Regions from separate parts of the Geomicrobium sp. JCM 19055 genome, predicted to be linked through region 2. Evidence: riboswitches for the same ligand, from Rfam matches in the RefSeq annotation. Region 2 holds a riboswitch; each other region holds the start of a gene.
What was found. Region 2 has a riboswitch for S-adenosylmethionine ahead of JCM19055_RS14935 (methionine ABC transporter ATP-binding protein). Riboswitches for the same ligand answer to the same signal wherever they lie in the genome.
Positions count from the first base shown of each region.

Region 1: another riboswitch for S-adenosylmethionine. It lies ahead of JCM19055_RS04585 (5-methyltetrahydropteroyltriglutamate--homocysteine S-methyltransferase); the one in region 2 lies ahead of JCM19055_RS14935 (methionine ABC transporter ATP-binding protein).
Region 3: another riboswitch for S-adenosylmethionine. It lies ahead of JCM19055_RS05940 (ABC transporter substrate-binding protein); the one in region 2 lies ahead of JCM19055_RS14935 (methionine ABC transporter ATP-binding protein).

Region 1 covers NZ_BAXL01000004.1:2,135-4,402, reverse strand. The annotation lists gene JCM19055_RS27065 (hypothetical protein) at 132-284, shown strand; SAM riboswitch class I at 638-740, shown strand; gene JCM19055_RS04585 (5-methyltetrahydropteroyltriglutamate--homocysteine S-methyltransferase) at 864-1,967, shown strand; partial or broken gene JCM19055_RS04580 (LysR family transcriptional regulator) at 1,986-2,268, opposite strand, start outside.
Region 2 covers NZ_BAXL01000017.1:3,204-5,471, reverse strand. The annotation lists gene JCM19055_RS14940 (methionine ABC transporter permease) at 1-350, opposite strand, end outside; gene JCM19055_RS14935 (methionine ABC transporter ATP-binding protein) at 343-1,365, opposite strand; SAM riboswitch class I at 1,493-1,604, opposite strand; gene JCM19055_RS14930 (MBL fold metallo-hydrolase) at 1,686-2,268, opposite strand, start outside.
Region 3 covers NZ_BAXL01000005.1:90,088-92,355, forward strand. The annotation lists gene JCM19055_RS27145 (hypothetical protein) at 1-17, opposite strand, end outside; gene JCM19055_RS05940 (ABC transporter substrate-binding protein) at 47-1,426, opposite strand; SAM riboswitch class I at 1,516-1,619, opposite strand; gene JCM19055_RS22950 (hypothetical protein) at 1,814-2,023, shown strand; gene JCM19055_RS22955 (polysaccharide deacetylase family protein) at 2,017-2,268, shown strand, end outside.

The sequences.
Region 1 (2,268 bases), on a different contig from region 2:
AGAGGATTGCACTACGATGGCTAAGCGAAAAGAATGAGTTGTAGTCAAATAATTGGCGCAAAAGGTTATGTCTATAGCGTTTCGTTGTTATAATTTAATGAACTAAGTTCTAATCGTTGAGGTGTTTTCGATTGAGTAGAATAAGACATTTATTAAAACAAGTCGGGCTCGATGTTGCTCACGGTGTTGGCGCTGTCTTCTATGGCATGTTTATTTTTACAGTAGTCATCCTGATCGTAATCGCCATTCTGGCTTTAGTCAGGTATGGAATCAATCTACTATAAGTTCATGGAATACAATGCAGCTTAGACGTCAAAGCTGAATTGTAACGATGAGTGCAACAAGGAGGTAAGAAGATGTCTGATCAACATAAAGTAAAATCAGAAGAGTTATCTGGTAAGAAGATTCGGTCTGAAGAAATGGTCACGAAAAAAAGATAAAGAGAACGTAAAATCAGAAGAACTCGTAACCTATAATCGTGACAAAAAGCAAAAAGAACGTGAAAACGATGAATGACCGGCAATACCTACTGACGAAACAATTACATTGAAATAATATTCAATAAAAATATACTTTTCTGTTGACAATCATTTTGTGGATGTTAGTATTAGATTTAATAAATTCAATGAATTCATTTTTCTTATCTAGAGAGGTGGAGGGACTGGCCCTTTGAAACCTCGGCAGCGGACTTTTTAAGTACTGTGCCAATTCCAGTAGTAGCGATACTACAAAGATGAGAAGAGTCGGATGAATGGCAACCATTTACCCCCTCTTCTTATTACAAGAAGAGGGGGTTTTGTTCGTAACGATTGTTGATTGATCGCTTAAAACTAGGAGACTACACACATAGAGGAGAGATTATCATGACAAAAACAGCAACGCACGCACCATTTAAAGCAGATCACGTAGGAAGCCTATTACGTCCGGAACGAATTCATATTGCGAGAAAAGATTTTCAAGCAGGTAACATTACCGCTGAAGAGTTATACAACATTGAAACCGAAGAGATTACTCGAGTTGTTGATAAGCAAATTGAAGTGGGTCTAGAAGCTGTTACAGATGGAGAGTTCCGCCGTCGTTTTTGGCATACAGATTTTCTTGAGCACTTAAACGGAATCGAAGGTTACGTGCCTGACCATGGTTTCCAATTCAAAGGCGAGGAAACAGAGCGTTATGATGTAAGAGTGATTGGTAAGATTTCATTTAACGAAGATCACCCGCACGTAAAAGAATTTATTCAGTTCAAAGAAATTGTCGGAGATCGTGCAGTTGCAAAGCAAACGATTCCGAGTCCGAATCAATTGTTTAATGCGGGAATTCGTAATCTAGACATTTATCCAGACCTAGACGCGTACACAGAAGACATCGTTCAAACGTACCGCGATGCTATTCAAGCATTTTATGATGCGGGTTGTCGTTATTTGCAACTCGATGATGTGTATATCGCTGGACTTAATTCAGATGACATTCCGTTTAATGATAGTGGTTATTCAAGAGAAGACTTAATTGAACACGCATTAAAAGTAGCAAATGCGGTGCTTGAAAATAAACCAGAAGACTTAGTGATTACGACGCACTTATGCCGTGGAAACTATCGTTCAAAGTGGGCTTTTAAAGGAAGCTACGCAAAGATTGCACCCACATTGTTTGCCAAAGAAAATGTGGACGGCTTCTTCTTAGAATACGACGATGATCGTTCTGGTGACTTCGGTCCACTCGATCACATTCCGAGTGATGGCCCACAAGTGGTACTCGGTTTATTCACATCAAAGCATGGGGAACTTGAAGATAAAGAGACGATTAAAGAACGTATTGAAGAAGCGAAACAACACGTTTCTGCAGAGCAAATTTGTCTAAGCCCTCAATGTGGCTTTGCATCGACTCATCACGGTAACATCTTAACGGAAGAAGAGCAGTGGGAGAAACTACGTTATATTGTTGAACTATCTAAAGAGCTAACAAACTAACACGAACCACAAAAGAAGCTAGGAGCCCCTAGCTTCTTTTTGTGCGGTTGAATAATATGAGCTGGCCTCTTCAATGAATGTTCGTGCAGCAAAGGGTAAGTATGAATCTTTACGCCAAATCATCACGAGCTCTAAGTGAAGCGGATTGTCTTCTAGTGGAACATAAGAAAGTACATGGGATTGCATCGTTTTTGCGATATGTTCAGGAAGTAAGGCAATCCCGAGCTTCGCTTCAACCATTTGTAGCATAAAATCTTTCTGAGAACTCTCACATACAGCGTTTGGAAAAAAAACCTTGTCG
Region 2 (2,268 bases):
AGTCCAATTTCGACGAGTCTCGCATAGAAAGGCGCTGCACCAATAATCAATGCGGGAAGAGCTGCTTGTGGTCCAAGCATCGTATTTAAGATTGCGACTGTAAATGGAATCAATAGTATGATTAAGATGATAAATGGGATCGAGCGAAAGATATTCACAAAAGCTGCGGTAAACCAGTTAATTACCGGATTAGACCAGAGCTGATTTCTAGACGTTAAAAACAATAATAACCCTAACGCTATTCCTAATATAAACGTGAAAACAATTGCGATTGAACTCATGTACACCGTTTCCCACGTTGCTTCAAGCATATTGTCCCAATTCACATTACTAAGGAAGCCTTCATCCATGAGTAATCACCTCCGCCTGTACTTCATGATTCTCTAAGAAGGCGAGAGCTGCCTTAACTTTTTCTTCGCTTCCTTCTAATGAAATAAATAACGTTCCATAACTGCCATCTTTCGTACGTGCAATGTTACCTTGTAGAATATTGACGTCAATGTCGACATTACGAATGAGCTCAGAAACGAACGGTTTTTCTGTTCGCTCACCGACAAACGTCAGTTTCACCACTGTCCCGTTTGCATCATCCAACTGATCTTCGATGACTTCAAGTGACTCATCGTTCTCTGTAATTTGTTTCACAAATGCTCTCGTGATCTCCTCTGATGGGTTTCTAAATACGTCGAGTACAGCACCTTGTTCTACGACTTTTCCATCTTCCATCACGGCCACGCGACCACAAATTTTGTGAATGACGTGCATTTCATGAGTGATAAGAACAATTGTAAGTCCTAGCTTTTGATTAATATCATAAAGGAGATCTAGGATTTGACTCGTCGTTTTTGGATCAAGTGCAGACGTTGCTTCGTCACAAAGCAACACCTTCGGATTATTCGCAAGAGCTCGTGCAATCCCGACTCGTTGCTTTTGACCACCACTTAATTGCGACGGATACGCATCACCGCGACCTTCTAAACCGACAAGCTTAATGAGCTCATCAACACGCTCTTTGCGTTTTGCACTTGAAACTCCTGCAATTTCTAGAGGATAAGCAATGTTTTGTCGTACAGTTCGTGACCAAAGCAAGTTGAAATGTTGAAAGATCATGCTGATTTCTTGCCTTGCTTTCCTTAACTCTTTGCCTCTCAGCGTCATCATGTCGTAATCGGCAATTTTTATAGAACCACTACTTGGCACTTCAAGTAAATTCAACAGACGGATGAGTGTACTTTTTCCAGCACCACTGTACCCGATAATGCCGAAGATCTCTCCTTGCTCAATGTTAAGTTCTACGTTTTGAACGGCGTTAATTGATGCAGCCTTCGTCTTAAAAACTTTAGAAACATCATTAATTCGAATCACGGGCTGCACCTCCTTTTCTAAACTTATTTCCTACTATCCATATCTATTCAGTAAACTTTGAACGAAATAAAAAAATAACCCATCAACTCAATATGATGAGCAGAAAGGTTGTATTCTCACTATTCCCGTCTCATCTCCCAAAATTACCACGTAATCTTGCAGGAATTGGCACCATTGCAATAAAAATTGCCGGTTGCCGGGCTTCATAGGGCCAGTCCCTCCACCTCTCCAGATAAGGATATTCAGTTTGTGATTGTATCTTAGCACCCAGCTTTCTACCTGTCAACAAATCTTTCATGATTTATCACCTATGTTCTAAATCATCGTTCTTTTACAATTGACGAGACGATATGTCTAGAACTCCATTGACCTTCAGAGACGGTTTCGATTGGGTAGGTTTTCGGATAAAGTGACCGATCAATGTCATCAATAGAATATCCTTGTTCAGTTAACTCATGCACTTGAGCTATAAGCGCTTCTAAATGCTCAATCTTCTTATTAACCATTTCTTTCCCGTTTATATGATACCCGGAGTGACAACAGAATATCGATGAGAATTCGTAGTTCAACAACTTCTTTAGAGAACGTAACGTTTCTGGGATTGATTCAGCTTCCATAATCACTTTCGGTTTCGGTGTGACAAATAGATCCCCAGTAAACAGGCGCCCTGTTTGCTCATCAAGTAAGCTAATATGGTCTTTTGCGTGTCCAGGTGTAAAAATTACGTCCCATGTTGCGTTAGATGTAGTGAGTTGATCTGGCATCTTGGACGGTTGGAAGGGTTTACGCTCTCCCCATGCAAGCTGGCGATAATACGGATACGGTGTTTCTAGAAAGCATTCTTCCAACCCGAGTTCATGTACATAAACAGGCAACTCACGTTGATTAGCTAATACGGCTACA
Region 3 (2,268 bases), on a different contig from region 2:
TAATATTGTTCACGCACTTCAGGATCACTTTCTTCTCGCGCCTCATCTAACAGACGATCTGCTTCTTCGTGATCAAAAACGAACGGTTCCCATTCGCACCTTTGTTATCAGAATGGAAAACCGAGTATGTTGCATTGTCAGCGTCCCCAGTCACAGTCGTCCAACCCGCAATCGCCATTTCGTGTTCTCCCTCACCCATTGCACTTAAAAGCGCACTCCACTCACGCTGTTCAATAGAAATATCAATTCCAATTTGTCCAAGTTGATCTTGAATGTATTCCGCAGTTTGAATGTTGATTTGGTCGTTGTCACGCACGTAAAGCGTCGTACTAAACCCGTCTTCATATCCTGCAGATGCAAGCAGTTCTTGAGCTTCTTCAAGATCATAATCATTTTTATCTAAATCTTCCGTATGACCGAAGACACCAGGAGGAACCGGGCCATCAGCCGCACGACCATATCCTTCATAAATACCTTCTACAATCGTTTCTGTATCAACAGCTTTTGCAATCGCTTGGCGAACTTCAACTTGATCAAACGGTTCCACATCATTATTTAAGATAATAAAGTTCAATCTTGTACTTTCAACCGTCTCGACATCAGCATGGTCCATCGTTTCAATTTGTGATGTATTGACAGGCTCAATTTCGTCAATGACGTGTGCTTCATCATTGTTTAACATCGCAATTCGAGTGGACTGGTCTGGAACAATCTTGTATGTGGATGCTTCAATCTCAGGAAGCTCTCCCCAATACTCATCGTTGCGAACGAGACGCACCGATTCACCTTGGTTCCATTCATCTAACTGAAAGCTTCCAGTCCCAACTGGTTCAAGCTCTAAGTTGCGTTCACCATTATCGTGTTCTTCAATCGCCTTTGGACTAATCATTCCTCCACCGTCATGAGTGAGGTTCATCGCAAACGGTGCAAAGGGATACTCGGTTGTCACATGAACTGTATACTCATCAACGACTTCAATTTCATCAATCATGTCGTACATAAATGCTTTTGGTGAAGCAACTTCAGGGTCAATCACACGCTCTAGATTAATTTTTACAGCTTCAGCATTAAATGGTTCACCATCGGTAAACGTCACATCTTCACGTAATACGAATTCCCATGTCAAATCATCAATCTGTTCAAAACTTTCAGCAAGCTCAGGTTGTAATTCGATGTTCTCATCGTGATTAACGAGCTTATCATAAATATTCGTTCGAATATGTGTTGAAGCAGTATCATTTGAACCATGAGGATCAAGACTAATCGCATCATTGGCTACGGCAACAATAAGCTCGTCTCCTCCTGCTGATTCACCTTCATTACTAGAGCCAGAATTGCTAAGTTCATCTGTTGGCTCTGAAGAACACGCGGCTAATACGACCGCAACTGACGCAAACAATCCGAATTTCACTTTACTCTTATCCATGTTCATCCACCTTCTAGTTGTTATTAGAATATATGAAATTCACAAGAACAAAAAACTCCCTTTTCTAAGAGAAAAGAGAGTAGTATCCGTTCTTATCTCTCAGAACAATCGTTCTGATGGAATTAGCACCTTCCACTGACGTGGGGTTGCTGAGGTGTCATAGGGCCAGTCCCTCTACCTCTCTTCATAAGATTCTATATGTAGTTGATAGTGTTACTTTACTATGGGTTATTTGCTAATGCAAGCATTATTTTCAGAAAAACAGTCAATGTTCTGAAAGACATGTAAGACAAAACTTACACTAGCCTTATTTCTCTACTTTTTTTCTCGTATGAAATTTCATTGCACGGTGACACTATGAAAGGAAAAGAAAGGATGATACTCGTGATGAAACGATTTACACTTAGTATTCTTTGTACATTACTCATTGCTCTTTCGGTATTTGTTGATTCAATGGACGCAAGACAAGTCGGTTCGTTGCCAGGACTTGCTGATCAATATCCTGAACTTGTATTCGTTCGAGGAAATGATGCATCAAACCAGATCGCACTTACATTTGATGATGGACTGATCCTCGGTTCACGGACACGGTGCTGAACGCATTAGAAGAATTTGATGTACCTGCAACGTTCTTCGTACTCGGGCAACGAGCAGAAGCAAACCCTGATTATGTAAGACGCATCGTTGATGAAGGGCATGATATTGCCAATCATACTTATTCCCATCCAAATCTCGCTGACCTTACTGTTGATGAGATGGAACAGGAAATTAATCAAGCAGATGCTGTCATTGAGAATATCGTCGGTTTTCGACCACGTCTCTTCCGTCCACCATTTGGTAGT